Regions from separate parts of the Parageobacillus sp. VR-IP genome, predicted to be linked through region 4. Evidence: riboswitches for the same ligand, from Rfam matches in the RefSeq annotation. Region 4 holds a riboswitch; each other region holds the start of a gene.

Region 1 (7,599 bases), on a different contig from region 4:
TGAAATGAGGATGCTGCCCGATAATATCATCAAACGTTATTTTTGCCTGGTTTCCGGATAAGTGATTGACAAATTGGCGCACTTTTTGGATTTCTTTCACCATGATCATCGAACCAATCCAATGTTTGTCTTTATAGATGGGGATTTTATCGACCATCACATGATGGGTATTTCTTGATGGCTTCACCTTTAAATGGAGTTCTTGGTTTTGCAGATAGACAGGCTTATTGGAGACAATGGATTTATTTATAAAAATTTCGTTGATCTTTTTTCCTTCTAGGTGCGACTGATCAAGACAAAGGAGCTTCTTCAGCTGATCGTTGGCCTTTATAATTTTTCCTTCCGTATCAATAATTAGGATGCTTTCTTTCATATTATTGGTTGTCGCTTCCAAAAACCTTTGCATCATGATATTTTTTTCCGTATTTTCATTTAATTTTAATTGATACTCAATAGCTTTGACCGCTGAAACCACCATCCCTAATGTATGGGGATGCACCTTTTCATATGGGCCGGAGACATTTAATACTCCGATAATGTTGCCTTTTGAATCATGAATCGGAGTCGCGGAACAAGTCCATGATTGGCATATTTGCGAATAATGTTCCTCCGCAAATATCTGTACAGGTTGATCAATAACAATGGATGTTCCAATCGCATTGGTACCCATGGTTTGTTCGCTCCAATCCGCCCCCTCGACAAAACCAATTTGAACAGCCATTTTTAGGGTATCCGGATCGCCAATTGATTTTAATAGCTGACCTTTTTCATTGCAAAGGATGACTAAAAATCCGGACCCCTTTACGATGGAATAGAGCCCTTCCATTAATGGCATGGACCAATCAATAAGTTTTTTGTACCGTTCCGTTTCAATTTTTTTTATTTGGCCATATGGCTGAAAAGGATCTACCTTCCATTTTTTTGATCGAATCCACGAGTCTTTGACAATGGGGGAAAGTTTTTCATCTAGTTCATTTTCAAAAATAAAGCGCTTCCACATTTCTTTGACATCCTCCCGCCGACTGTTCACGCCAAAACACCTCCGCAGCACGTTAAGGGTTAGTGGTTTATCCGTGAACTAGTTCGTTACTTTTCACTATCAAAATGAAGCAACATTAGACTTGGGATATTGTCGATGCTTGAAGCGTTCAACCCGGTCCATCCTGGTTGTTTTTCTATATTGTAGCATTGAAAATTGGTATTATGCCAAAAAAACGGATTGAGTTGGGTAATCAGTTTTGACAGCTGTTTTGATTACTTTAAATTCATTTTCTGTACTATCTTCTTTTGTTTGGTAAACAAATAAATCTATCTGATACTGCCCCATAACATCTCGACGCCCATCATCATATGATATACGGAAAATGAATGAAAGGGGAAAAAACGATGGAGATACCTGTTAGCGGATACTTGGTTCATTCTGATGATTCCGACTCCTATCACTCGCATAACCTGTATATTACTACTTGGGATGGCAGGCCTGTGCATGTTCACCAATTCTCTGGGGTTACTTCTTTTGACGTAGGCCATAGCCATAAATTTGTTGGCGTGACAGAACCTGCGCCAAGCGGTGTTCCGCATACACACCGTTATTTTACATTTACCTCCTTCGATGATGGACATAGACATGAGATAAGGGGCGTTACCGGACCGGCTATTCCACTTCCAGGCGGAGGGCATTATCACGAATTTTCCGGTGTTACAACCATCAGCGGACGAATTCCCCACTCACATCGATACAGAGGAAGAACGAGCGGTGGATAAAACTCGATGTTAACCAAGCCTCGTATCAAGTTGTTGCCTCAAAATAATGTGATAATGGTATAAGTCAGTGAGCTTTTGCATACTTCCATCCTAACTTAAATCATAGAAAAACCACTAACAGAATAAACAGGGGTTCAATCGAATGATGAAAAACAAACAGCCACGTCCCTCATCTGGCTTTTCACAAAATCGTAGTAGACTATTTTAAAGAGAAAGTAAAGAAAAAATATATTTTTTGACGGAGCAACTATGACTTGTTTATGTAGTGATAGCCACTATTTTGGACAGTGGTTATGTAAAGAAGGAAATCATCTCACAAACGGAAACGCTCACATATCAGAACACCCCCATAAAGAAAAGGTCTCCATATCAGAGACCTTTTCTTTATATCGCTTTATTCGCTTGTAAGTCCACCTTCACTTCTTTTGGCTTTTTCAATTTTGGATAGTCAAACACAATCGCAAGCATCCCACAAACTCCAATTAAGATTGGATAAAATGAATACTGCAAAATGCTTAATGGTGAAATGGAAGCAACACCTGCTGCTAAAAGCATTTGCGCACCGTATGGGATGAGCCCTTGGAAACAGCATGAGAAAATATCTAATATGCTGGCAGATTTACGCGGATCAATGTCATATTGATCTGCAATGTTTTTCGCAAGTGGGCCAGCAATTAAAATGGAAATCGTATTGTTTGCGGTTGAAAGATTTGTTAAACTCACTAATCCTGCGATACCAAATTGTGCTCCTTTTTTCGACTTTACATTTCTTGTTACTAATTGAAGTAAATAATCAATTCCACCGTTATGTTTAATGACTTCCACCATACCGGAAATTAAGATCGCAAGCAATGACAATTCCTGCATTCCAGCGACCCCGTCACCGATGGCTTGAATGAGGCCCATTGCATTATAGCTTCCATCAAGAAGGCCGATGATCCCTGCTAATAAAATGCCGCCTGCTAACACAACTAGTACATTGACACCCATTAATACAGTCACCAATACACCAAGGTAAGGCAAAATTTTTATCCAATTAAAAGATTGATTCGTCATTTCCGCTTGCTCTCCAGCAGGAAATATCCAGAAAAGAACGATGGTGATAATGGCTGCTGGTAAAACGATGAAAAAGTTCACCTTAAACTTATCTTTCATTTTCGTATTTTGTGTTCGTACTGCCGCAATCGTTGTGTCTGAGATAAAAGATAAGTTGTCTCCAAACATGGCACCGCCAATGACAGCTGCCATCGATAATGCCAAAGAAATATCCGTTTGTTCGCTGATTCCGACTCCAATCGGCGCTAATGCTACAATCGTTCCCATAGAAGTTCCCAGCGAAATGGAGATAAAACATCCAATAATAAATAAACCGACTATTAATAAATTTTGTGGAATAACGGAAAGAGCTAAGTTGACCGTTGATTCAACAGCCCCCATTTTTTTGGTTACTTCCGAAAATGCCCCTGCTAATAAGAAAATGATGACCATTAACATAACATCGGCATTTCCAGCCCCTTTGGTGAACACTTCAACCTTCTTCGTTAAAGACTCTTTCGGATTCATCATCAACGAAATACTTGCCGCAATCAAAATCGCCACAATGACTGGAAATTTATAAAAATCACCCATAGCAATTCCTGCACCAATGAACAACACTAAAAAGACGACAAATGGAAATAACGCAAATAGATTTCCTTTTTTTAACTCCACTCTTTCCACCTCATTTTATATTTTTTCGAAGGGCCTATTCACATAGAGAAAAGGCCTCTTCTTATCTGAACATAAGAAGAGGCCTTATACGTATCTATATAAGAAACCCTTCTTATCTTTCAAGCATGATGCTTGCTGGATTTGGCACAGCACTCGAAAACGAGTCCGCTGCCGAGACTTCTTCGGGCCAGTCCCTCCGCCTCTCTAGATAAGAAGATGAACAGTCGTATTTTGTTGTAAAAACAACTAAAAGGTTACAACATATTCATCTGTTGTGCAATACACCTTGAGAATGTCTTATTTTTAAATAATTTTCAACAAATCTTAAAATAATATGCAAAAATCCCGTAGCTAAATACCACGGGAAAAGAAAGCAAAAATCTATTCTGGTTTATAGATCCCATATTTCATTATCTTAAGATATTCATTCAGTTCCCTTATCAAAGACTCCACACCACTCATGACATCCATTTGCTTATTTTTGTATATAGCCATATACTTATTAGACAGTTGTTCGGCAATCAACATGGTCATGCGGATCACGGTATCCACGGAAATATCCTCTCTAAGTTTTTCCATTTGGATCAGGTCTTTAATATAAACATGCTCCAGTAAAAAATCTTCCTGATAAGCTTCGTAATGTTTCTTAATAATTTCTTCCATTTCCTCCTTTACTGCCACAGGAGGATTGGTGAAGGCATCCGTGATAAACTGAGTTTCTTGGAGATACTGAACCGTTAGTTTTTGTTTCAACAGGACGATTTCTTTGATCCTTTCAAAGAAATCATCAGATTGAATTTTTTCCATTTCTTCCATTGCTAGTTCCGTCAGAAAGTCCTTCACATAATTCACTAAATAAAGGTACAAGTTTTTCTTGCTCTTAAAATAATGGAAAAGAAGCCCCTTAGAAATTCCCGCCCGTTTCGTAATGACATCTGTAGAGGCTTTTTCATAGCCATTTTTCACAAATTCTTCGATGGCCACTTTGATTATCAGGTCTTTTTTTTCTTTAGGCTGCTTTTCAAAAGCTGAATACAATTTTAACACCTCTAATTTCATTAGACTGCAATATCTTTCTTTTTATATACCATATATGAAGCGAAGATACTAATCAAAATAACCGCAGCCATAATAAAGATATACAGAGGCTCAATCTTGTTATCATTAATAATGGAGGCGGCGTCCACATATTTAAACGGGCTGAAATATTTTAGGAACTCTAAGTCTTCCGATATCCCTGCCATCACATTCATAAAGTAGGCAGCTAGGACAATCCCCAGTGAGATGGAAAGGATATTTCGTGTTTTTTTCATGAGCGATGACAACATAAAGGCAATAGCACCGAAAGTCAAATGAAGCAATATCGTTGCGACAATTAGCAAACTAAACGTGTCAGTCGGAACATCCGGGTCTTTTGCAAATTGAAATCCAATGATACTTGCTATTGTCGTAATCCCGTTAAAGATCAAAATATTTACCAAAACGGCCAGAAGTTTTTCTGTTACTATTTGGCTTCTTGTGACAGGTTTTGACAACAAAAATTCAATCGTTTTTTCATTTTCTTCTTTGGCCAAGATATTAGACGCAAGAATTGCCGAGTATATACTTCCCAGAAGGGTAGTCATCATATAGATTTCTACACCGTAAAAACCCATTAAATCCCCCATGTTTAGCTCATTCATTCCAAACGCTTTTTTTACCGATTGCGGATAGGCCTCAAGCAGCTTTGCCACATTTTTTTGCTGCTCGGCAAACTGAGGATAAATGCTTAACGTTAATAAAATAAGACCGCTGAGTACGACGCTCCAAATGATTAATGATTTTAAATTTCGTTTCAACTCTCTCTTAAAAATCATTGTCAACCCCGCCCTTCTCATAGTAATGCATAAATACTTCTTCGAGAGTCGGCTCTTCGATTAACAAATCCTTAATCGGCAGGGCATTCAATTTATTTAGAAGCGCCTTTATGTCCCCGCTGTAAAGCAACGTTATTTCATTTCCTTTTACTTCTTTCTTCACTATTCCTTCCAGTTTGAGGTCTATTGGTTCCGCTCGTTCAAATGTAATCGTGATATATTTCAAATTTTTCTTCGTAAGATTTTCAATCGTTTCTACTTTAACAAGTTCCCCTTCCTTAATAATGGCGACCCGATCACACATCTTTTGCACTTCAGAAAGAATATGGGAGGAGAAAAAGATCGTTGTCCCCTTCTTTCTTTCCTCTGCAAGAAGTTCAAAAAAGGTGTTTTGCATCAGCGGGTCGAGTCCGCCTGTCGGTTCGTCCAATATAAGAAGTTTTGGCTCATGCAAAAGCGCTTGGACAATCCCCACCTTTTTTCGATTACCAAACGAGAGATCTTCGATTTTTTTATGGAGATCCAAGTCAAGTCTTTCCGCCAGTTCCTTCATTCTCTTCGGATTAAATTTTTTATAAAAGCTAGCTGAGTATTTTAATAAGTCGATCACCTTCATATCATCGTAATAATGGACTTCAGACGGCAGATAGCCCACGTCTTGCCTTATTTCTTTTGAGTGCTTGATGATATCTTTTCCAAAAATAGTCGCACTCCCACTAGTCGGATAAATGAAATTTAACAGTGTTCGAATGGTTGTGCTCTTGCCTGCTCCGTTCGGACCGATAAACCCGAAAATTTCTCCTTCTTCAATGGAAAAGGTAAGGTTTTTAATTCCCCGGTTCTTTTTATAAGTCTTGGTCAAATTCTTGATATCTACAATTTTCATACATTCCTCTCCTTCGGGTGGCTTTGCATCCATTGACTGATCAGTCAATTACATTATATAGAAATATTGACTCATAAGTCAATACATTTCAAAAAAATCTGCACGGTGGATAGCAATCCCTACAAAGAACACGACATAAACCATTTGCTCTCTAGTCTCAATGTCCTGTGTAACTCCACAGATGACGGAAGAAATTTATTTCTTCTATGAGGAGTGGAATAATAAAAAAATCCTTTACACAGGCGGACCGGCAAGGATTAGACTTGATATATTTATTTTGACATAGCCATTCTTTTTTCTTGATATCATATCATTAGAATCTTAAATCAAATACATGCCTGCGACACCATGTAAGATATTTCAATGGCCATTAGCGAAAGTAATTCTTACCAACCGCCTTGTTATGGTAATGTTTAAAGCCACTTGGCTATCCAAATAAAAAAGGCTGTCTCATATCCTGAGACAGCCTCCTGACACATTACAATTCCACAAGTCGTTTATGCCTGTTTTAACATATGAAATACTTGCTCCACGTCTTTATCTCCACGTCCTGAAAGGTTGACGATAATGATTTGCTCTTTGCTTAATGACGGCGCCAGCTTCAGCGCATAAGCAACCGCATGGGCACTCTCAAGCGCTGGAATAATCCCTTCTGTTTTCGATAAAAGTTGAAATGCTTCAAGAACTTCCTCATTGGTCACCGTATAATACTCGGCACGTCCTGAAACTTTCAGATGGCTGTGCTCAGGGCCGATTCCCGGATAGTCAAGACCAGCGGCAATCGAATAAGTCGGCTGAGGATTTCCTTCTTCATCTAGCAACACTAAACATTTAAACCCATGAAGCACGGATGGGACACCTTTTGTAAGCGTCGCCGCTTTTTCCGGTTCGACGCCGATCAGACGTACGCTTGGTTCATCAAGATAATGAGCAAACGCTCCAATCGCATTGCTTCCACCGCCAACGCAAGCGATGACGACATCAGGCAAACGTCCTTCTTTTTTCAAAATTTGACGCTTGCTTTCTTCGCTGATGACAGACTGAAAATGTTTAACGATACTTGGATACGGATGAGGTCCAACCGCTGAACCAAGCAAATAGAACGTGTCCTTATAGTTTTGAACAAAGTCATTTAACGCTTCATCGACTGCATCCTTTAATCTTCCTTGTCCTTTTGATACCGGAACGACTTTTGCGCCTAAAAGCTCCATGCGAAACACATTTAATGACTGGCGTCTTGTATCTTCCATACCCATATAAATGGTGCAATCCATACCAAACATCGCACAAGCCGTCGCGGTGGCGACGCCATGTTGTCCCGCCCCCGTTTCAGCGATGACGCGTTTCGCTCCCATTCGTTTCGCAAGCAAAATTTGTCCGATG
Region 2 (7,599 bases), 270 kb from region 4:
AGCCTAATAAAGCAAAGGCGTTTTCTGCCTGCGCCTGTATTTGCCTCATATCAAGCAGACGAATCTTTTGATGGACGCGAAAACTTTTTTCCTCGCTTTCGCTGTCGATCCGACCCGTCCATCTCTCCTTGTCCGGCTGTTTGTACATAAAACGCGAACCTCCCTGCTATATGCTCTGTACGACTCATCTATATCGGAATATGACCCTTTACCATGTAAATGATGTCCCTTCTTCCTCTTTCTCTCCTGCTTCCTTTATTTCCTCCTCGTTTTGCCGCCTATTTTTAATGTGCTTCATACAAAAATACAGGAGCTTTTTTCACTGGCGATCTCCATCCCTTTCCGTTATGCCATTTGTCGAAATCGGACCACGCCATTCTGCAATGAAAACGGGATGAAGGCGCATAAATTGGTTATTCATGAATATTGCGCAGCCCCTTCCCTATAAAAAAGGAAATCTTCTCATTTCCGCGAATAAGGTAATATGAGATCTTACCATTTTTAATGAAAGGGTTGTAGTTATGTCAAAAACCGTCAACTTGCATGAAGTCATTGCGGGAAAAAGCGCACCGCCAGCCTGTGATACGTCGCTTGGCGTTCAATTGGTGAAAACTGGCGAAGGATATGCGAAAGGAAAATGGACGATTGGGGAGCATTTGCTAAACGGCAACGGCGTCGTTATGGGGGGATTTGTCAGTGCGGCGGCCGATATTATGATGGCGTATGCGATTACGACGTTGCTACATGAGGACCAAACATTTGCCTCGATCAATCTACATACGACGTTCCATCGCCCGACTGTTGTCGGCGAAGTGGAAGTCGAAGCGAAAGTGGAAAAGTTTGGACGCACCGTTTCCTATCTGACCGCCGTCTTAACGCAAAACGGCAAAGAAGTGGCAAGCGCCGTCTCCTCGGTGATGATCATGCCAAAACGGTAAAAAAGCAGGATGACCTCCTGCTTTTTGTTTGCGATGGATGCGTTATTTTTGCCCAAACGTCTTTGGCATCACGACCGCCACGACTTCCCCGTGCGCGCAAAGTTCTCCGCCGGCGAATACTTCCGTATCTACTTTCCACTTTTTCGGATGGATTTCTTCGACCGTGCCGATTGCTTTTAACGGAACTCCGTGCGGCGTCGGCTTGACAAACTCCACCTTCAGCGAAGCGGTGACAAAACGCGGCGGAGCCTCGCCGTCACCAGGTTCATGACCGTTTTTGCGATGCAGCGCCAGCGCGGCCGAACCCGTTCCGTGGCAGTCGATCAGCGAGGCGATCAATCCGCCATACACGAAGCCGGGAATGGCGATATGCTCAGGACGCGGCGTATAAATCGTGACCGTTTTCTCCCCTTGCCACCCAGTGCGGAAATGGTGGCCGTGCTCATTCATCCGCCCGCATCCGTAGCACCAGGCAAATTCCTCTGGGTATTCGTCTTGAATCGCATGTTTTACTTGTTCTTCCATGGTTTCTCCCACCCCTTTCCTTTTTAGTATATCACATGAGCATATCGCTTCCTTTTCCTTTTATTTTCCTTTACAATAGTAATAGTTTTACAGAGAATGGAAGTGATTACAGCAATGAAAGTGCTTGAAACATATATCGTCGCAGGACTGACCGGTTTGCTGTTTTATCATCTCCATTCCCCAATTCCGTGGATGCTCGGGGCCATTACCGGAATGCTTGTTTGGAAAACGGTCATCAAGCGCCAAGTAGCGGCGCCAAAGGCGTTGTCCAATAGCGGATTGATTGTATTAGGCACCTACTTTGGACTATCGTTTACAAAAGAGACGCTGTTAACAATTGCCCCATATATTGTTCCGTTTCTAGCCGTCGCTGTATTGTTGATTGTGATCAATATTATGAACAGCATTGCAGTGACAAAATGGACACATATTGATAAAGTGACAAGCGTGTTTGCATCGGTTCCGGGCGGGTTGTCGGAAATGGTGGCTGCCAGTGAATCGTTAAACGCCAATACTGCTTTAGTGACGATTTTTCAAACGATTCGTTTGTTAACGGTCGTTTTTCTTGTGCCAACGGTCGTTGTCCATTGGTTGAGCGGAGATGCGTCGTCAGGGAGCACAACCGCTCAGGCGGCAGCTGCTTCTTTCGATGGTCATTACGCTTGGTTTTTGTTAAGCATTTTCGGTGCTCTTCTTTTACGAAACATCATTCCGGCGGCATACGTCGTTGGACCGCTTGCCGTAACAGCAGTGATGCATGTGGCCGGGGTGAACTTACCGTCACTGCCTGCATGGTTGATTATTTTGGCGCAAATTAGCGTCGGAATGAACATGGGGGACCGCATTACGTTAGAAGATATTAAGCTTGGCGGAAAATTTAGCTGGGTGTATTTCTTGCTTGCGCTGGTATTAATTGCTCTATCGTTCGGATGTGGCTATGTATTTGCGAAATTAACGGATCTTCCGCTGTCGACTGCGCTGCTGAGCCTCGCCCCAGGCGGACTTGTGGAAATGGTATTAACGGCGCAAACGGTCGGAGGGGATCCCGCAATTGTCAGCTCCTTACAATTTATGCGCCTTCTTCTTGTCATTATCGTCGTACCGAACGTGTTGAAATGGGTATTTCGAAAATTCCCATATATCGCCGAAACGTCATGAAAAAACCGCTCTGTTCGAAGCTAAAACAGAGCGGTTCATTTTTACTTGGCTGGTTCGTAAAATTCGATCCATTCTCCATCTGGTCCAAGGAAAAACAAATATTTTGCCCCGTTTGGCAGCGTCGTAATTTCTTCCCATACAAGCGAAACTCCGATGGATTGCAGCCGTTCTTTTTCTTGTTCAATTCCTTCAACGGTAAAGGCGACGTGATGCACTTTTCCTTCCGTCGGCAAATTCGGATTATATCCCTCGATCAATTCGACAATGACCGAGCCATTCAATCCTAAAAACGACAGCTTCATCGAACCGTTTGTATGGGTCATTTCGCTTAGCAATTCCAAACCGACTACCTCTTGATAAAATTTTTTCGATGCTTCGATGTCTTTTACTTGAATGCCGACATGTTCAAATTTTTTTACTGCCATTTTTGTTCTCTCCCTTTCTATCACCTTTTTAAACTTGCGAAAATACGGCCCGCAAATATGGGGTCATATGTACCAATGAAATTCCTTTTGCCGCCAGTTGGCCAAAAATATAGCGGTCAAGCGCATAAGGACCAGCGGCTTTCCATTCTTCCACTTCTGCAAGCGTCAGAAGAAGCGAAAACATCTTCCCTTGCGTGTATCCGTATAGATGGAAAACATTTTGGCTGCAATCAAAATGAATCGCTGCCTGTCGGTCAAACTGCAAAAGCTGTTTTTGGACACAACGGGCGACATGGGAAGCAAACGACGTTGCCGTTAAGTGAGCCGCCATATAGCTGCGAAGCGAATCTTCTTCCCTCACTCGACATTCCCTACCTCCTTCTTTGTTTTGTACATAAAAACCCCTTTCGCTATGAATGATGCGAAAGGGGTCAGCCGCTCTTATCATCCAAAGCGAAACCGCTTTGCGGGTAGGAGCACCTTGCAAAACGCAGGTTGCTGTGGAGTCATCGAGCCCGGTCTCTCGTCCACTCTTGATAAGACTGTATGTAATTTTCCTCTATCTTACCACGGTATCTTAATGATGACAATCATTTTTTGTTTTTTTACAAGGGAAAGAAGGAGAGCAAAGGAATCTCCTTCTTTCCGATTTATTATTGCGCTACTTCCGGCTGTTCCGAAGTAACAGCGACGTCTTTCCATGTCAATTTCGAACTAGGGTCAACCGTAAAGTTTTTCACACGATTGTTTACCGCATAAATAATTGAGCGGTACAGCGTCGGGATGACAGGTACTTCTTCATTCATTAACGCTTGCCATTCGTTGTAAATTTTCTTGCGGTATTCTTTATCAAACGCTTGCTCGGAATGGCCTTTTTCTAATAATTCATCATTTTTCTCGTTTACCCAACGAGAGTAGTTGAACATGACGTTGCGGCCATATAATCCATACGGGTCCACATCGGTTCCTGTGTACCATGCCGCGGCGAACACATCGACTTTCGGGTTATCTTTTTCAACCATGTCATAGAACGAGTTGAATTCCGCCAAGCGGCCATCAACCAGTTGCACATTCAAACCGACGTCTTTCCAGCATTGCATGTAAAATTTCGCCAGCGGTTCGGCAATATCCCCGCCGCTCATTGACAGGAAGTTAATCGTAAACTTCTTGCCGTTTGGATCTTCACGGAAGCCGTCGCCGTCGACATCTTTATATCCGGCTTCATCCAGCAATTTTTTCGCCTTTTCTGGATCATACGTGTACCCTTTTGCGTTTTTGTCATGATATCCAGGGAAAGATGGTGGAATTAACGTTGTCGCCGGGAAGCGCAAGCCGTGATATAGTCTGTCTGCCACTTCCTTGTTATTAATCGCATACGCCATCGCCTGGCGAAGCTTTTTGTTTTGGAACTTCGGATTATCCATCACGTTTTCTTGCTTTTTCGCATCCCAATGGCCAAGTTTAAACCCAATGTAATTGTAAGCTAAATCAATTTTACCAACAAATTGAATGTTTTTTGTCCCTTTCGCGCTGACATATTGATCTGTCGGGAATTCGGCAATGTCAATTTCTCCTTTTTTAAGCGCCTGCAGCACAACTTGCGGGCTGACTACCTTCAAGATAACACCTTTTAAGTTCGGCCTTCCGGCCCAGTAATCGTCGTTGCGAACAAATTCAACCGATTCGCCTGGAACGATCTTTTTCACTTTAAATGGACCAAAGCCAATTGGATGTTTGCGGATCTTATCCGATTTCGCCAAATCTTTAATCGGCACATCTTTTAAATAATGTTTCGGAAGCGGATATGCCCAAATGCCTGTTAGTACAGATGGATTGGCATGTTTCCATGTAATGGTTAATGTTTTATCGTCAATGACTTTAATTCCGGAAATTTTGTCCGCTTTCCCGCTATGGTATTCGTCCATGCCGACGATATCCTGGATGAGCGCATCTCCGTAGCGGACGCCCGTATAATCTTTATTGCCGATGACTAAGTAGGCATATTCTAAATCTTCCGCTTTGACCGGTTCGCCATCATGCCATCTGACATTATCTTTAATTTTGATCGTCATCGTTTTTTTGTCAGCAGAAAGTTGGTATGTCGCCGCACCGTCGTTCGTAATTTCATAGTCTCCGTTTGTACGGAAGAGTGATTCATCGAAAAATTGCAAAATTTCCGAATCGTATGTTCCTGTATATAACGCGTAGTTCAACGTTCCTTCAAATGGTGTATCGGATACTAATCCGTATTTTAATACACCATCTACGATTTTCCCATCATTTTTGACGGTCATTGGGAATTTGTTAATGTCTTCCTTTTGTGCCGTTGGTTTATTCTTGTTGTCTTTGTTGTTGCTTGTGGAGTTGCTGCTGCACGCCGTTAATCCTAGCAAAAGAACGACGAGCACCACCAAAAACCTCCATTGCCATGTTTTTCTCACTTTTTTCTCCCCCTTTATCCTAATCGTTGTCTTGCATCCGCCGCGCGTTTTAACGCTTGGCCGATAAAGTTTATACACAACATCATTACTAAAATAAGCAATGATGCTGGTAACCATACCCACCATTTGTTTTGCAAAACATCCGGATTCATCGCATAGCTGACAAGCGTTCCCAAACTTGGCGTGCTTTCCGGCAGTCCAAATCCTAAATAGCTTAAGCCTGATTCAATTCCAATATTCCCGGCAAGGTTTAATGTTAAGTTTACGATAATGATCGAACTTAAGTTAGGTAAAATTTGAAAGACAATAATTTTCCAATCCGGCGTACCGAGCGTTTTCGATGCACTGACGTAGTCCAATTCCCTCTCTGCCAGCGTTTTCGCCCGAATCAGCCGCGCCTTCCCTGTCCATAAAAAGGCACTCATAATAAGAATAAACGTGAAAATATTATATTTAGGCACAATCGCCACAAATACAATCACTAGCATTAAAAATGGCAACACCAAGATAAAATCGATAATACGCATGATAATATTATCAATAACTCCTCCAAAATATCCGGCAATCAAGCCAACGGTAAGCCCAATCAAACCGGTGATCAGCGTAATCGCCAAACCAATGGTAAATGAGTTTCTTGCACCGATGATAAGCTGCCCAAAAATATCCCTGCCCCCATAATCCGTACCAAGCCAATGCTCTGCTGACGGTGGAGAGTAAATGGATAATAGGTCCACTTTGACAATTTCATCTTGGTCTAATAATACCGAAGCACCATATACAACAATCAAAATCAAGGAAAGAAGAATGAGAGAACCGAGAGCTAACTTATCCTTCACCAATTCACGCCACATAATCGAGAGGCTTGAAGGGCTTTTTTCATTTGGCGTATGAATAGATTGTGGATCGCCTAGTTCTGCTTTCATCATTGTGTCCCCCCATTCCATTACTCAATGCGAATACGTGGATCAACAGCGCTTAAAATAATGTCGGACAAAAGCGTCCCAATTAAGGTTGCAAGACCAGAAATCATCACAAGCGCGGTAACAACACTGTAATCCCGCTGCAAAATCGATTGCAAAAACAATTGTCCAATCCCTGGATAACTAAAAATAGATTCGAGAAAGATCGATCCACCGATTAATCCTGTAATCTCATATCCTAAGAAAGCAGCAATTGGCAAAAATGAATTTCGCAAAATATGACGCCAATAAATGCTTGATTCTGGCACTCCTTTTGCACGCGCGGTTTTAACAAAGTCCTTCACCTTTGTATCGATAATTTCACTGCGCAAATATTGAATCGTCCCAACGGTATTGATCAGCGCTCCAGACAAAGCCGGAAGCAGAAGATGGTTCAGCTTGCTTAAATAATAGGCAAACGTTCCTTTTTCCACTTGAATATCAACGCTTCCTCCCGTCGGAAACCACCCTAATTTAAACCCGAAAATAAACAACATGATTAACGCAAAAATAAATAACGGTGTGGCAAAGCTGACGTAGCTGTATCCAACGATTAACTTATCCGCCCAAGAGTCGGTCCATCTTCCCGAAACAATTCCCAAGGGAATCGCGATCATATACGTTAATATTAAAATCGCAGCCGATAGCAAAATTGTATTCCAAATTCGCCCAGCTAATAAATCGTTGACAGGCTGCTGATGAGTATAGGAAATACCAAGATCTCCATGCAACAAGTTTTTCATCCAACGCATATATTGAACATGTACCGGATCATTAAGTCCGAGCTTTTCTTTCATTTCCGCTAACGTTTGCGCGTCTATTTTTGGATTGCTCGCCAACTGTCCTGTCAGTGCATCCCCTGGCATCGCCTTTGCCAGCAAAAATACGAGAACACTTAAAATAAATAGTTGCGGAATCATCATCATGATTCGCCGCAATATAAATTTCAGCATCGTGTCGCCTTCCTCTCTTTACGGAATCGCAACGGAATGCGTCTCAGAGATTTTCTTTAACGGGTACACCCTGCCCTCATCATCAAAGTAGCGATGGTACGACTGTTTATACTCCCTTTCAACTTCTTCGCGAAGCTGAAACTGCTGTCTTCTTTGCCGCGGGTCCGCGTTTGGAATTGCCGAAAGGAGACGCTTTGTAT
Region 3 (7,599 bases), on a different contig from region 4:
TGTCCAGTTCTCCTTCGACCGCTGCTTGCACCATTGCTCGCGTGTAAGCCAGCTTCATGCGGCTGCCGACTCCGTACTCCCCGCCGGTCCAACCAGTGTTGACGAGGAATACCCGCACGTTATGTTCAACGATTTTTTTGCCGAGCATTTCCGCATAGCGCACGGCCGGGAGCGGCAAAAATGGAGCGCCGAAGCAAGTAGAGAACGTAGCTTGCGGAGAAGTGATTCCCCGTTCAGTGCCGGCGAGCTTGCTCGTATAGCCGCTTAAGAAATGGTACATTGCTTGCTCGCGCGTCAGTTTGCTAATTGGCGGCAATACGCCAAACGCGTCTGCGGTTAAGAAAATAATCGTTGATGGGTGGCCGGCGACGCTTGGATCCACGATATTGGCAATGGCCTGAATCGGATAAGCAGCTCGCGTATTTTCCGTTAATGTCGCATCATCGTAATCTGGCATTCTTGTCTGTTCGTCAACCACCACGTTTTCAAGCACTGCTCCGAACCCAATGGCGTCAAAAATTTGCGGTTCTTTTTCGCGGGATAGGTTGATGCATTTCGCATAGCATCCGCCTTCGATATTAAAGATGCCGCGGTTTGACCAGCCGTGTTCGTCATCACCGATTAAGCGGCGGTTTGGATCAGCGGAAAGCGTCGTTTTTCCTGTTCCCGACAGCCCGAAAAATAATGCAACATCTCCTTCTTTGCCAACGTTGGCCGAGCAATGCATAGAAAGAATCCCTTGTTCCGGAAGCAAATAGTTCATCACCGAAAAAATCGATTTTTTCATTTCGCCAGCGTATTCTGTGCCGCCAATTAATACGATGCGGCGTTCAAAAGAAATGATAATAAACGCTTCTGATCTTGTTCCGTCCACCGCAGGATCTGCTTTGAAATTTGGAGCAGAGATCACCGTAAATTGCGCTTCGTGTGTTTGTAATTCCTCTGCACTTGGGCGAATAAATAATTGATGGGCAAATAAATTGTGCCAAGCAAATTCGTTGATAACTTGAATCGGCAAACGATATTTAGAATCAGCGCCGGCAAATCCTTTAAAGACAAAAATCTCATCTTGTTTCATTAAATAATCAAGCACTTTATTATATAAGTTTTCAAACACTTCTTCCGAAATTGGCTGGTTGACGGTTCCCCAATCGATTTTTTCTTTCGTTGCGGCTTCTTCGACAATGTATTTATCTTTCGGCGAGCGTCCTGTATACTTTCCTGTTGTTACCGCTACCGCCCCAGTAGCTGTTAACTGGCCTTCCTTTCGCTGCAACACTTTTTCCACCAGCTGGGCTACCGATAAATTATGAAATACGTTTGGTTGTTGCAATAATAATGAAAGCTTATTGGTCATTTTTGCGATCCCCATGTTCAAAACCTGCCTTTTTTTATTTAAATAATCTCTTCAAATAGTATAACACATTTTTGTTATTAGTCCATACTATTTATGACGATTTATTTTATTTATTTTTCCTTTTTTTTTCAAAAAAAATTCGCCATATTTTGTTGACTTTTCCCGTTTCATTACGATAAGATAAGTCATTGAACGGATACTCTTATCCCGAGTCGGTGGAGGGACAGGCCCAATGAAGCCCAGCAACCGTCACAACTGGAAACATGTGAAATGGTGCTAACCTGTGGCAAGGCGATGTCCTTGAACGATAAGAGTGAAAGGAGCAATACGATTGCAATGACCTTTCCTCACCGTTACAGGAAAGGTTTTTTTATATGAGAAAATGAAATAAGGGAAATGAGTACCGTATCGCCCGCCGTTTGCGGCATCATCATTTTTTGATGTTTGATTAAGGAAAGAGGAGGAAAATGCCGAATGTCAAAAAAAAGACGTTTATTTACTTCAGAGTCTGTAACAGAAGGTCATCCGGATAAAATTTGCGACCAAATTTCCGATGCGATTTTAGATGCGATTTTAGAAAAAGATCCGAATGCTCGTGTCGCCTGCGAAACGAGCGTGACAACAGGGCTTGTGCTCGTAAGCGGAGAAATTACGACATCGACATATGTGGATATTCCAAGAATCGTTCGCGATACGGTTCGCGAAATCGGCTATACGCGCGCCAAATTCGGTTTTGACGCGGATACATGCGCCGTGTTGACATCGATTGACGAGCAGTCGCCGGATATCGCGATGGGGGTCGATCGAGCGTTAGAAGCTCGTGAAGGTCAGATGACTGACGAGGAAATCGAAGCAATCGGTGCCGGAGACCAAGGACTGATGTTTGGATTTGCCTGCAATGAAACGAAAGAATTAATGCCGCTTCCGATTTCTTTGGCGCATCGTTTAGCCCGTCGTTTGGCTGAAGTACGGAAAAAGGATATTTTGCCATATTTACGTCCAGATGGCAAAACACAAGTAACGGTAGAATATGACGAAAACGGCAAACCAGTACGCGTGGATACGATTGTCGTATCCGCACAGCATCATCCGGAAATTACGCAAGAGCAAATTGAACGCGACATTAAAGAACATGTCATTAAGCCGGTTGTGCCAAACGAGCTCATCGATGAAAACACAAAATACTTTATTAACCCGACAGGACGATTTGTCATCGGCGGACCTCAAGGGGATGCAGGTTTAACAGGACGGAAAATTATTGTAGACACGTACGGCGGCTATGCCCGTCACGGCGGCGGTGCGTTCTCTGGAAAAGATCCGACAAAAGTAGACCGTTCTGCGGCATATGCGGCCCGTTATGTGGCGAAAAATATCGTGGCGGCAGGACTTGCCGATAAGTGCGAAGTGCAGCTAGCCTATGCGATCGGGGTAGCAAGACCGGTTTCGATTTTCATTGACACATTTGGCACAGGAAAAGTATCGGAAGACATTTTAATTGAAGTCGTGCGCAACAACTTTGATCTGCGCCCGGCAGGCATTATTAAAATGTTAGATTTGCGTCGTCCGATTTACAAGCAAACAGCTGCTTACGGCCATTTTGGACGCACGGATATCGACCTGCCGTGGGAGCGCACGGATAAAGCAGAAACATTGAAAAAGCAAGCTTTTTCCTTGTCGAAGCAACAATAAATTAATGAATATGGAAAGGAGAGTTACAGCAACTGTAGCTCTCTTTTTTTTTGTTCAAAAAAGCAGATTAAGTTATTTCAGTGGTTTTGCAATCGATATGTTAACGGTGTATTTAAAAAAGGAAATTTTATAGTTTTATTGCTTCAAATCTATGATATAATCAGCATGCTGAATGAATATAAAGAAATGGGTGAAATACACATGTGCGGGTTTATTGGATGTGTTTATGATCATCCAAAAGTGCTAGACGAGCAATGGAAGAAAACGTTTGAAGAAATGAATAATATGATCACGCACCGTGGTCCAGACGACGAGGGGTATTTTTTCGATGACTATGTCCATTTTGGCTTTCGTCGGTTGAGCATTATCGACTTAGAAGGGGGTCATCAACCGTTATCGTACGCAAACGAGCGATATTGGATTATTTTTAATGGAGAAATTTATAACTATATTGAGCTACGCGAAGAGTTGTATGCGAAGGGATACGAATTTGCCACACATTCTGATACGGAAGTGATTATTGCGCTATATAGCCATGAAAGAGAAAAAGCGGTAGAGAAGCTTCGTGGCATGTTTGCATTTGTCATTTGGGATAAAGAAGAAAAAACGATTTTTGCCGCACGTGATCCATTTGGCATTAAACCATTTTTCTATCTTGAAGAAGAAGGGCGGACGTTTTTTGCATCGGAAAAGAAAAGCATCTTGCATGCGACGGAAAACAATGTTCTCGATTATGACGCGCTTCAGCATTACCTAACATATCAATACGTGCCTGAGCCAATGACAATGTCTGTTGGCATTAATAAATTAGAGCCGGGTCATTACATCAAAAAGAAAATCGGTGAACCATTAACGGTACACCGTTATTGGAAAGCGCGGTTTCAGCCAGTATGGAAATCAGAAGATGAATTCGTCAAAGAGATTCGCGATGTTTTGTTTGATTCCGTGCGGGTACATATGCGCAGCGATGTGCCGGTTGGCTCTTTTTTATCCGGCGGAATCGATTCTTCGCTCATTGCTTCGATTGCCAAACAATTTCATCCAAACTTTAAAACTTTTTCGGTCGGCTTTGAAAGAGAAGGATTTAGCGAAATTGGGGTAGCGAAAGAAACGGCTGAGAAATTAGGGGTGGAAAACATCAGCTACGTTATTTCGCCAGAAGAATACATGGAAGAACTGCCGAAAATCATTTGGCATCTGGATGATCCGCTTGCCGATCCAGCGGCTGTTCCGCTTTATTTCGTCGCCCGCGAAGCAAGAAAGCATGTAACGGTTGTTCTTTCTGGAGAAGGAGCGGATGAGCTGTTTGGAGGGTATAACATTTATCGTGAACCACAGTCATTAAAAATGTTTGAGTGGATGCCTGGCGCGGCAAAATCGGCATTGCGCATCATCGCCCGCATTCTTCCAGAAGGGGTAAAAGGGAAAAGCTTCATCGAGCGCGGGTTAACGCCGATGGAAGAACGCTATATAGGAAACGCAAAAATGTATAGCGAAGAAGAAAAAGAGAACTTGCTAAAAGCATACAAGCGCGGACTGGAATATACAATCATTACCCGTCCATTTTATGAGGAAACCACTCATTATCCTCCTGTCAACCGTATGCAATATATTGATATTCATACATGGTTGCGCGGGGATATTTTGCTAAAGGCCGATAAAATGACAATGGCACATTCGTTGGAATTGCGCGTTCCGTTTTTAGATAAAGCCGTCTTTGAAGTGGCAGCAAAAATTCCACCAGAAATGAAAACGGCTAATAATACAACGAAATACATTTTACGCAAAGCGGCAGAAGGCATTGTTCCCGATCATGTTCTTCAGCGCAAGAAGCTTGGTTTTCCAGTACCAATTCGCCATTGGCTGAAAAATGAAATGTACGATTGGGCGAAAACCGTTATCAAAGAAAGTGAAACGGATCACTTGTTCCATAAAGATGTGCTATATCGCCTGTTAGAGGAGCACTGCGCCAATAAAGCGGATCATAGCCGGAAAATCTGGACTGTGCTAGTCTTTATGATTTGGCACCAAGTATATATCGAAAAAAAATATGATTTTTCCAACCTATATAAAAAAGCATATAAAGAAGACAAGCACCTCCTATTAAGCTAATCAGGTTGATAGGTGATGGCTTGTCTTCCCATTTGCACCCAAGCAGCCAAAAAATCGGTCTTGGGTGCTTTTTTATTTTTTTCGCCTGTAAGTGGATCGTTGAAATAAATAAAATCTTGGCCATATCCTGTAATTACAACGGAGTGCTCGTAATACGTAATTTTAATTGGTCCGCTCGGCGTTTCCCATTCGCGAAAAGCGGATTCCGGCAGTTCTTTATACGTGCTGTTGGTAATGATCCAAATCGGTACTCCTTTCGAAAGATATTGCTGCAACACGGAAAAGTCGCTTCCTGTTAAGTCAATGATTCTATCGGGTAGATACGTTTCAGCAAGTTGCTTAATTGGCTTATGATACACACCTAAGCCTGGTGTGGTGAGTGAGTACATATCGCCAACAAAGCCATTGTTTGGATTGCCAAAATACACTTTGCCATTTTTTCGCTGAAACGGAGTGGGGTCTTTTCTTATTTGTTTAGCAAGCGTCAGTTTATCGGCTTGTACACCGACGTCCTCAAGAAGCATTGCCAAGCTCGTTACTTCGCAACCGCGCGGCAATTCGGGAAGTTGGCGAATGACTGGCACATCAAGCAGCACAGAAGGTTTGATTTTCTTTTCAGCAGAAGGAGAAATAACATTCTCTATCAGTGCTTCTTCCCTTGCTAAATAAGATTGTTTTAAATGTGCGATCGCTGCTCTCATTTCTTGATTGCGCAACAGTGCTGCAAGAAGACAAAACATAAAAAGAGAAACAAGTGCCGATTTCGATAATGCTTTTGTTGGGAAAAATATAATAAACAATGCGATAGCAATGATGAAAAGAAGTAAGACGGTAGACATAACGTTACTCCTTCATTAATCGGAACTACAATGAATAAGGAACGATTATCCTTGTTTTAGCCGCAAAGCCTTATAGTATTGTCCCTTTTCTACATACTCGCGGCGGATTCGCTGCATTTCACGGACATCTTCATCGGTCAGTTCGCGAATGACTTTAGCGGGGCGGCCAAATGCAAGGGTATGTGGCGGGATCTTTTTTCCTGGCGGAACAAGGCTGCCGGCGCCGATAAACGCCCCTTCGCCAATTTCCGCTCCATCAAGGATAATCGAGCCCATGCCGATTAGCGCGTTTTTACGGACGATGGCGCTATGTAAAATGACTTGATGTCCGACGGTGACATCATCTTCAATGATAAGCGGATTATTTGGACTTTGATGCAAAATTGAGTTATCTTGAATATTGACGCGATTACCGATGATCGTAGGGGCGACATCGCCACGAATGACGGTATTGAACCAAATGCTTGTTTCTTCCCCGATCATAACGTCACCGGTGATGGTGACATAATCGGCAATAAAGGCGGATTCAGCGATTTTTGGAATTTTTCCTTTATACGGGTAAATCATGAGCTTCTTTCCTTTCCTTTCCTAAAATGGTTCGGTATTATTATTGTACAAGTATTGGCACGATTCGTAAATGGAGGAGATTTGGCCATGTGGAAATGGGAGGCAAATGATGGAAAAGGAACGGTGGTCATTGTCCACGGAGCGGTTGAACATCACGGACGGTATCAATGGCTGATCGAGCAGTTGATCCAAAGCGGCTATCATGTCGTCGCCGGAGACTTGCCGGGCCAGGGAAGGACAACGCGGCGAAAACGTGGACATATTCAATCGTTTGACGAATATATTAATGAAGTGGCAGAGTGGGTTGAAGAAGCACAACAATTTCATGTGCCAATATTTTTGCTTGGACACAGCATGGGAGGGCTTGTAGTAATCCGCACCTTGCAGGAAAAACGTCTTCCGATCCGTGGAGTTATTTTATCTTCTCCTTGTTTGGGGCTTGTGTCGCATCCGTCCAAGGGGATTGATCTGCTCTCTAGAGTATTGAATCATATCGCTCCTTCCCTTTTATTTGACTCAGGTTTGTCTGTTGAATTAGTAACAAGAAATAAAGAAGTGCACAAGACCGCTCAACAGGATGAGCTGTATGTGACGAAAGTATCTGTCCGCTGGTATCGCGAACTGGTGAAAGCGATGGAATTGGCGTTTCACCATATTGCGAAATTTCCTGATATTCCGTTGCTGCTTATGCAGGGCGGTGACGATAAAATTATCGATAAAAAGGCGGTAAAAGAATGGTTTGATCGTTTATCCATTTCGGAAAAAATGTATAAAGAATGGAGTCAATTATACCATGAAATTTTTAATGAACCAGAGCGGGAAGATGTTTTTTTCTACGCCAAATCATTTTTAGATACACAATGCCAGCTATATCGTTAAATCATGTCATTCCTGCATCTGAGGTGAGCCTGTTGAAAATACCGACGCATCCGATCACATTAATGAAAAAAGTATATTGTGACGTTTTTCCCGTTGTACACCGCGAATTGGCTTATTGGAAACAAAAAGCGGAGCGTATTCCCGACCCGGAGTTGC
Region 4 (7,599 bases):
CAAGTTTGGTTGAATATAGTCGCTGAATTCGACTACTTTTACTTTGTATCCTTTCTTTTCCAATATCGGTTTAATCGCTTTATTGACCATGTCGCTGTAAGGGCCGGAAGTCGCTCCGATCGTTAGCTCTTTTTTCTTTGGAGTGCCGGAAGCTGTTTCCTTGCCCGCGCATGCGGCAAGAAGCCCAATGGAAAGCAAGAAAGCGAGAAAGATCGATAGTTTTTTCATGATAAAGTCCCCCTTAGTAGTTTATATTTTAACGACCTCACCGCTTATCGACCAAGCGGGCAATGCGGTCGCCGACAAACTGAATGATTTGGACAAGACAAATTAAAATGACGATCGTTGTAATCATAACGGTATTGTCGTAGCGGTAATATCCGAAGCGAATGGCAAGGTCGCCGATGCCGCCGCCACCGACAATGCCAGCCATGGCTGAATATCCCACTAAACTAATCGTTGTAATGGTAATTCCATGCATAATGCCAGGGCGTGCCTCAGGCAGCAGCACATCTTTGATAATCATCCACGGTGTCGCCCCGACGGCAACCGCCGCTTCAATCACCCCTTTTTCGATTTCCCGCAACGATGTTTCTACAATTCTTGCAAAAAACGGAACGGCAGCGACCGACAAGGATACGGACGCGGCGGTAGGTCCGATCGTTGTTCCGGTAATCAGTTTCGTAAGCGGCAGCAGCCCGACGAGCAAGATGACAAACGGTATCGAGCGAATCATATTGACGATAAAGCCAAGGACGGATTTGACCACTGTGTTCTCCAAAAACAGACCGCGGTCGGTGACGAATAGGAGAATTCCCAGCGGCAAACCGGCAAGGACTGCGACGAAAAGGGAAATCGCCACCATATAAATCGTCTCTAAAAACGCTTTGTTCAGTTCGGGAATTAAGTCGATCAGCGCATCAAGCAGCATGTGCAATCACTTCCAATCCGTTCGTTCTTTGCGAAATGTAGTGAATGGCCCGCTTGATTTCTTCCGGTTCGCCGGTCAGCTCCATGACAAAAATTCCGAGCGGCATCTCTTGGATATACTCGATTTTTCCATGCAAAATATTGCCTTTTACTTTAAAGGATTGCAGCATATCAGAAACAATCGCTTCCTCGGCGGTCTTCCCTTTGAATTGGATCTTGACAATCGTTCCTGTCCGCTTCTGCAGCAGATGATCAGGGAGTTCAAACCGCAATACACTGTTGATAAAGGACTTCGTTAGTTCTTCTTTCGGATTTGTAAAAATGTCGTATACGGTTCCTAATTCGATGATTTTCCCGTTTTGCATGACGGCGACGCGGTCGCATATATCCTTGACCACTTCCATTTCATGCGTAATCAGCACAATCGTAATGCCAAGTTCACGGTTGATTTTTTTCAACAGCGCCAAAATCGATTTCGTTGTACTTGGGTCGAGTGCCGATGTTGCTTCGTCGCACAAGAGGACGGTCGGGTCGTTGGCAAGCGCCCGCGCGATGCCAACCCGCTGCTTTTGCCCGCCGCTTAGCTGGGAAGGATACGCGTCCCGTTTATCGGAAAGCCCGACCATTTCAAGCAATTCATTGACTCTTTTTTCAATTTCTTCTTTTGGCTTTTGTGCCGCTTTTAAGGCAAAGGCGACATTGTCAAACACTGTTTTGGAGCTGACAAGATAAAAGTGCTGAAAAATCATGCCGATTTTTAAACGGGCTTGCCGCAGCTGTTTGTTGTTCAATGTCGTTAAATCGACACCATCGATGATGACTTGGCCAGATGTTGGGCGTTCCAAAAGATTTAAGCAGCGCAGCAACGAGCTTTTGCCGGCGCCGCTATAGCCGATAATTCCAAAGATCTCCCCGTCTTGAATGGTTAAGGATACGTTGTCGACGCCGACAACTTGCTTTTTTTCGTGGAATAGATTTTTGTTACATTTTTTATTTCGATCATCACTTCTTCCCTCCCGATCTATTTGCGGAGTTTTAGTAATTCTGAAAAAATATTGTATATTAAGAAGTGTTGCTTCTTTGTTTTTCCTGGAGCTGAAAAAACAAAAACGCCCCTTTCATTCAGAAAGAGGCATCGGTATGTAAATTACCCGACTTATCTTTCAGAATGAAAGTCATTCTGCAGGAATTGGCACCGTTCCCTAAAAGGGAGGTTGCCGGACGTCATTGGGCCTGTTCCCTCGGTCACTCTTGATAAGCGGTTTGTTGTATGCAATTTTTACATTCATCATAATTCCAAGAAAGCCGGTTGTCAATATTGGTTTTGGCGATGAGGGGATAAGACAACGCTTACATCATTGTTATACCGCAAAAAAATTTTTTCGCAGGTGTTTTCCTCTTTCATGGAGAACAAATTAATGAAACGAGACAAAATACATATTTAATAGATGAGGTGAGCAGAATGCATATCGTTACAGCCGCAGAAATGTATGAAATCGACCGCGATACAATTGAACAAATCGGCATTAGCGCCGATTCCTTAATGGAAAACGCTGGGCAGTCGCTGTTTCATGTGCTGCGCGAACGCATTCCTCGTTCGGCCCAGGTAGCGGTGCTAGCGGGAACAGGGAATAACGGTGGTGACGGATTTGTCGTCGCAAGAATGTTGAAAAGCTACGGATATGATGCTGATTTATGGCTTATTCCGCCGAAAGAAAAGATAAAAGGGGCGGCGAAAACGGCGCTTGAGGTGTATGAGCGTTCCGGATATGACTGGAAACCATATGCGGGAAATGAACAAGCGTTTGCCACGCACATTTTACAATACGATGTCATTATTGACGCCTTGCTTGGCATTGGCATCAAAGGGGAGGTGCGTCCGCCGTATAAAGAGATCATTGGGCTTGTCAACCGCTCCCGCGCTATTGTCTATGCGATCGATATCCCAAGCGGAACCCAAGCGGATGGGGGAGAGGCAGAAACCGCGATTCGTGCCGATGTGACCATCACCATTCAATGTCCGAAACTTGGGGCGTACACGTTCCCGACGGCCGATTATTACGGGGAGCTTCTTGTTGTTGACATTGGCATTCCGCCGCTTGCCGTCAAGCGGAATGCCGCGCCCCGCTTTGTATGGAAAGAGGACGATGTTGTGCGGACGCTGCCAAAACGAAAACGATCGTCTCATAAAGGAACACATGGAAAATTGTTGGTTGTTGGCGGTTCTCGCGCGATGACAGGAGCGATTACGTTAACAGCCAAAGCGGCGCTGCGAAGCGGAGCGGGATTATTGACGATGGCGGTGCCGGATGACGTTTATTCCGTTGTCGCCAACCGTGTTCCGGAAGCGATGTACTATCCTTGCTCGGCGCGGGACGGGGCGTTTTCCGGCGCCATGGATGTATCGGCGCTTGATATCGATGCGATCGCCATCGGTCCGGGGCTTGGCCGTACGGATGGTGTCCGCGAACTTGTTTCCAACATCGTGCAGCAGCCAGTGCCGCTTGTTATTGACGCGGATGCGCTGTTTTTCTGGAACGAGTACGCCGCGCTGATCCATGAACGAAAAGCAGCAACGGTGGTCACCCCGCATCCCGGAGAAATGGCGCGCATGCTCAATCTATCGATCCGTGACATCGAAGGTGATCGGTTTGGCACATCGAAGCGTCTAGCGATGGAGTACGGTATCTACGTCGTGCTGAAAGGACCTTATACGATTGTGACAACACCAGACGGTTCGCAATACGTTAACACGACCGGAAATCCAGCCTTGGCGAAAGGCGGAAGCGGCGATGTGCTGACGGGTATGGTTTCCGCGTTTCTTATGCAGCATTATTCTGTACAAGAAGCCATTAGCAATGCTGTCTGGGCTCATGGAAAAACCGCCGATATGCTTGTAGAACGCGGCCATTCGCAATGGGACGTGCTCGCTGGCGATTTGATCGAAGCAATTCCGGCGGTGCTTTCGTATGTGCAGGAAAAACAAAGGGGGGATATGGGGTGAAAAATGGGAGATGGTGGTGGGACATGGTAATGATGGGAATCGGTGCTTTTTTGCTTTGGGGGGAGTGTTGACCTTGGCGAAGCATACGCCAATCATTGGCTTCGCGAAAGCGGGGGACATGCAGATGCGGATACTTATCATATTATCTTATCTGAAGAGATTCGTATGTATCGCTCGGCAGGGACAATTTTATTCGCCATTGGGATATGGTTTCTGCGTAAAGAAGCGATGCGCTTCTATACTCTAGCGCATCGCTTTTCTTTTTATCGTAGGGAGTAGCTCAAATCTCCCATACCCGTTTTAGTTCGCGAATTCCGGCGCGGATGCCCTCCTCGCTCATCCCTCCAAAGCCTAGCAAAATATAAGAAGGCGGCGTTCCAACGTTTCCAAACCAATATTTCGCTGCCGAATAGACGAAAATGCCCGCTTTTTCTGCTTTTTGCACTAGTTCGTTGGCGTTTTTGTCTTTTATTTTTACAAGAAGATGGAGTCCCGCTTTGTCACCGATGATCGTTGCTTGATCACCGAAGTATTCGCGGATCGCTTCGATGAGCGCTTGCCGTTTTTTTGCGTAGATGGTGCGCATGCGGCGGATATGGCGTTCAAAATGGCCTTCACGCATAAATCGGGCGAGCGCTTTTTGAATGACAATAGGGACGGTTTGATGATAGTTGGCACAGCGTTCATGAAACCGCGCCAGCAAACGTTGCGGCAACACCACAAAGCTTGTGCGGATGGCAGGAGTAAATACTTTCGAAAACGTGCCGACGTAAATGACGCGATCTTCCGTATCGAGCGCTTTTAACGCAGGGACTGGTTTGCTCCCGTAGCGGAATTCGCTATCGTAATCGTCTTCAATTATCAATCCGTTAGACTGTTGCGTCCATTTCAGCAGCTTTTGCCGCTTGCCGATCGGCAGCACCATCCCAAGCGGCAATTGGTGGGAGGGGGTGACATAGACAAGTTTGGCATTTGTTGCTTGCAGCTGGTCGATGTTCAGCCCATCTTCTTCTAATTCAATTGGGAGAATAGAAAAATGGTGATTTTGAAACACGGTGCGAATGACATCATAACAAGGATTTTCTAAAGCGACCGCATCGTGACGAAAATCGAACAGCTGGCATAAGACGCCAATCAGTTGTGGCGTGCCAGAGCCAATAACGATTTGCTCAGCCGAACAGCGAATACCACGTGCGTAGTACAAATAGTGTTGAATTTCCTTGCGCAAGCCGATATCTCCTTGACGATCGCCATACCATAGTAATTCACTTTGCTCCGAATCCATCGCTGCAAGAAGACATTTCCGCCATGTTTTCATTGGAAAATGGGCAAGGTCAATATGACCGTAGCGAAAGTTATAGCGAATTTGCTTGCTTTTCGGAGCCTTCACGAGTACATCTGGTTGGAAAACAAATGATTGGAGAGGCTCTTCCAGTTCTTTGACAATAAACCCTACGCGCGGTTTGCTTTCGATATATCCTTCGGCAAGAAGCTGCTGGTATGCGGCTTCGACGGTATTTTTGCTGATGGCTAAATGTTGGGAAAGCGCGCGAATCGATGGAAGTTTGCTTCCTTTTTGGAGATGACCGTTTGCAATTTCCTCTTTTATATACGTATACACCTGCATGTAAAGCGGTGTACGGTTTGTTGGATCGAGAATGGGCTGCAATTCCACTACATTTTCCTCCTCTGACCCTTCTTTTTTCTTGCATTCTGTCCCTGTTCATCAGGTCAGTTTTTCTCTATGATTCAATTATATCACCATGAAGGAGGAGAAATGGATGAGAAGAGACATGTTGGAGTGCCAAGACGAGCAAAAAATCAACCGGTTTTTACAGGAAGCGTTGACCGGCTTTTTAGGTCTGGCAGATGGTGGTGAGCCGTATGTCGTGCCGCTGAATTTCGTATGGTGGAACGGTTGTGTATATGTCCATGGAGCAGAAGAAGGGAGAAAAATCGATATCATCCAGCGCAATCCGCGCGTTTGCTTTACCGTTAGTGAACATATAGGGACAATGGTGCATCCAGTGCCAGCCAAAACAAGCACCGCTTATATGAGCGTTATGTTGTTTGGCAAAGCCGAGATTGTTTCCGATTTAGACGAAGCGACCGATGCACTTAGGCAGCTGCTTGGCAAATATGTGCCCGGCTATTTTCACCGTCCATTGTCACAGCAACATGTGGCGTCATACCGTTCATCCATGGGCAGCGTCGCCGTTGTCATCAAAATCATTCCTGACCTTATTACAGCGAAAGAAAAACCGTTAGAGGAAGATCGCCGGTTTTATAAAGGAAGAACCGTACGGGATGATATCGGCAGGATTTTTTGATGAAATGATAGATAGAAAATTTTGTTTATTTTTATTATAATGAATATACGATTCATTTTATGGAATATATGTTTCATTATATGGAACAAAGGGAGAGCAAGATGAATAAAACAGTCGTTAAAACGATGGAAATATTAAAACTGTTCATTGACCATGAGCGGCTTACGCTGCAGGAAATGGTCGAATTATTGCAAATGCCAAAAACGTCAGTCTATAGGATGGCGCAATCGTTAGTAGAACTCGGTTTTTTACACAAAACTAATGATTATTATCAGCTCGGTTTAGCATTTTTGTCGTTTGGCATGCTTGTTGCGGAGCGGCTAGATCTCCGGCAAATCGCGCTTCCGATTATGCAGCAGCTGAAAGAAGACACGAAGGAAGCAGTCAATTTAGTCATTCGTGACGGCGATGAAGCAATTTATATTGAGAAAGTCGATACATCGGAACCGGTGCGCGTGTATACGAAAGTGGGACGGCGTGCTCCGTTATACGCCGGGGCGTGTCCTCGCATCTTGCTTACGTTTATGGAACGAGATGAACAACAGCGCTACATCGACCGTGTTCAGTTGGTGAAGATTGCAAAAAATACGATTGTCCAGCGGGACACATTGCGGGATAGGCTTGAACAAGACCGAAAGCGGCAATATACGGTCAGTTATTCGGAATTAGAAGATTATTCAGCCGCGATTGCGGTGCCGATTTTTAATCATGAAGGAAAAGTGGTGGCAGGATTAAGTGTCGCTGGCCCGGAACATCGGTTTTCACCGGAAGCGATCGAACGAATGGTTCCAATGCTAAAGCAGGCTGCCCAGCAAATTTCCACCCAGCTCGGTTTTTCAAGGAAGGGATGACAATGGATTATACAATGTTTCCGTTAAGTGAATATGCGGTGACGATTCGTTTTTCCACGAAAGTAGATGAAGCAGTGAATGACTACGTTCATCGTGTCGCCGTTTTTTTAGAACAACAGAAAAAGGATGGGATTTTTGATATTGTCCCAACATTTTCCTCGGTGACGGTGTATTACGATCCGCCTGTCGTTGGAAACTACGAGGAAATGTGCGAGTGGCTTCGAACAGAGCTCGAGCGTGTCGAACAGGTGGAAGCGCCGCCATCACGAATCGTTGTCATTCCCGTTTGTTACGGTGGAGAGTTTGGTCCTGATTTAGAAGAAGTAGCTCGTTTTCACGGGATGACGGAAGAAGAAGTCATTGCCATTCATGCGCAAGGTCGCTATCGCGTTTATATGATTGGCTTTTCTCCCGGTTTTGCCTATTTAGGCGGACTGTCGCCTAAAATTGCGACACCGCGCCGCGCCACACCAAGGACACGCGT

Evidence for each region. Region 4 has a riboswitch for S-adenosylmethionine ahead of HT574_RS05315 (methionine ABC transporter ATP-binding protein). Riboswitches for the same ligand answer to the same signal wherever they lie in the genome.
Region 1: linked by a shared signal. The riboswitch ahead of HT574_RS08445 (Na+/H+ antiporter NhaC family protein) and the one ahead of HT574_RS05315 (methionine ABC transporter ATP-binding protein) in region 4 are both predicted to bind S-adenosylmethionine.
Region 2: linked by a shared signal. The riboswitch ahead of HT574_RS03990 (hypothetical protein) and the one ahead of HT574_RS05315 (methionine ABC transporter ATP-binding protein) in region 4 are both predicted to bind S-adenosylmethionine.
Region 3: linked by a shared signal. The riboswitch ahead of metK (methionine adenosyltransferase) and the one ahead of HT574_RS05315 (methionine ABC transporter ATP-binding protein) in region 4 are both predicted to bind S-adenosylmethionine.

What each region holds. Positions count from the first base shown of each region.
Region 1 is NZ_JABVYQ010000003.1:43,823-51,421, reverse strand. Features, by position in the region: gene HT574_RS08455 (sigma-54-dependent Fis family transcriptional regulator) at 1-1,030, opposite strand, end outside; gene HT574_RS08450 (YmaF family protein) at 1,387-1,764, shown strand; gene HT574_RS08445 (Na+/H+ antiporter NhaC family protein) at 2,149-3,474, opposite strand; SAM riboswitch class I at 3,584-3,689, opposite strand; gene HT574_RS08440 (TetR/AcrR family transcriptional regulator) at 3,856-4,533, opposite strand; gene HT574_RS08435 (ABC transporter permease subunit) at 4,533-5,330, opposite strand; gene HT574_RS08430 (ABC transporter ATP-binding protein) at 5,320-6,216, opposite strand; gene trpB (tryptophan synthase subunit beta) at 6,714-7,599, opposite strand, start outside.
Region 2 is NZ_JABVYQ010000001.1:756,123-763,721, reverse strand. Features, by position in the region: gene hutG (formimidoylglutamase) at 1-148, opposite strand, end outside; gene HT574_RS04010 (PaaI family thioesterase) at 522-938, shown strand; gene HT574_RS04005 (PaaI family thioesterase) at 981-1,463, opposite strand; gene HT574_RS04000 (AbrB family transcriptional regulator) at 1,578-2,621, shown strand; gene HT574_RS03995 (VOC family protein) at 2,663-3,046, opposite strand; gene HT574_RS03990 (hypothetical protein) at 3,075-3,407, opposite strand; SAM riboswitch class I at 3,485-3,589, opposite strand; gene opp4A (oligopeptide ABC transporter substrate-binding protein) at 3,700-5,487, opposite strand; gene HT574_RS03980 (ABC transporter permease) at 5,502-6,410, opposite strand; gene opp4B (oligopeptide ABC transporter permease) at 6,431-7,399, opposite strand; gene HT574_RS03970 (ABC transporter ATP-binding protein) at 7,418-7,599, opposite strand, start outside.
Region 3 is NZ_JABVYQ010000004.1:35,851-43,449, forward strand. Features, by position in the region: gene pckA (phosphoenolpyruvate carboxykinase (ATP)) at 1-1,372, opposite strand, end outside; SAM riboswitch class I at 1,557-1,671, shown strand; gene metK (methionine adenosyltransferase) at 1,832-3,046, shown strand; gene asnB (asparagine synthase (glutamine-hydrolyzing)) at 3,248-5,158, shown strand; gene HT574_RS10850 (C39 family peptidase) at 5,155-5,997, opposite strand; gene HT574_RS10855 (gamma carbonic anhydrase) at 6,043-6,564, opposite strand; gene HT574_RS10860 (alpha/beta hydrolase) at 6,652-7,443, shown strand; gene HT574_RS10865 (tetraprenyl-beta-curcumene synthase family protein) at 7,476-7,599, shown strand, end outside.
Region 4 is NZ_JABVYQ010000001.1:1,022,907-1,030,505, forward strand. Features, by position in the region: gene HT574_RS05305 (MetQ/NlpA family ABC transporter substrate-binding protein) at 1-228, opposite strand, end outside; gene HT574_RS05310 (methionine ABC transporter permease) at 266-931, opposite strand; partial or broken gene HT574_RS05315 (methionine ABC transporter ATP-binding protein) at 921-1,933, opposite strand; SAM riboswitch class I at 2,084-2,191, opposite strand; gene HT574_RS05320 (NAD(P)H-hydrate dehydratase) at 2,393-3,934, shown strand; gene HT574_RS05325 (hypothetical protein) at 3,977-4,213, shown strand; gene pdxR (MocR-like pyridoxine biosynthesis transcription factor PdxR) at 4,215-5,609, opposite strand; gene HT574_RS05335 (pyridoxamine 5'-phosphate oxidase family protein) at 5,716-6,264, shown strand; gene HT574_RS05340 (IclR family transcriptional regulator) at 6,366-7,115, shown strand; gene pxpB (5-oxoprolinase subunit PxpB) at 7,118-7,599, shown strand, end outside.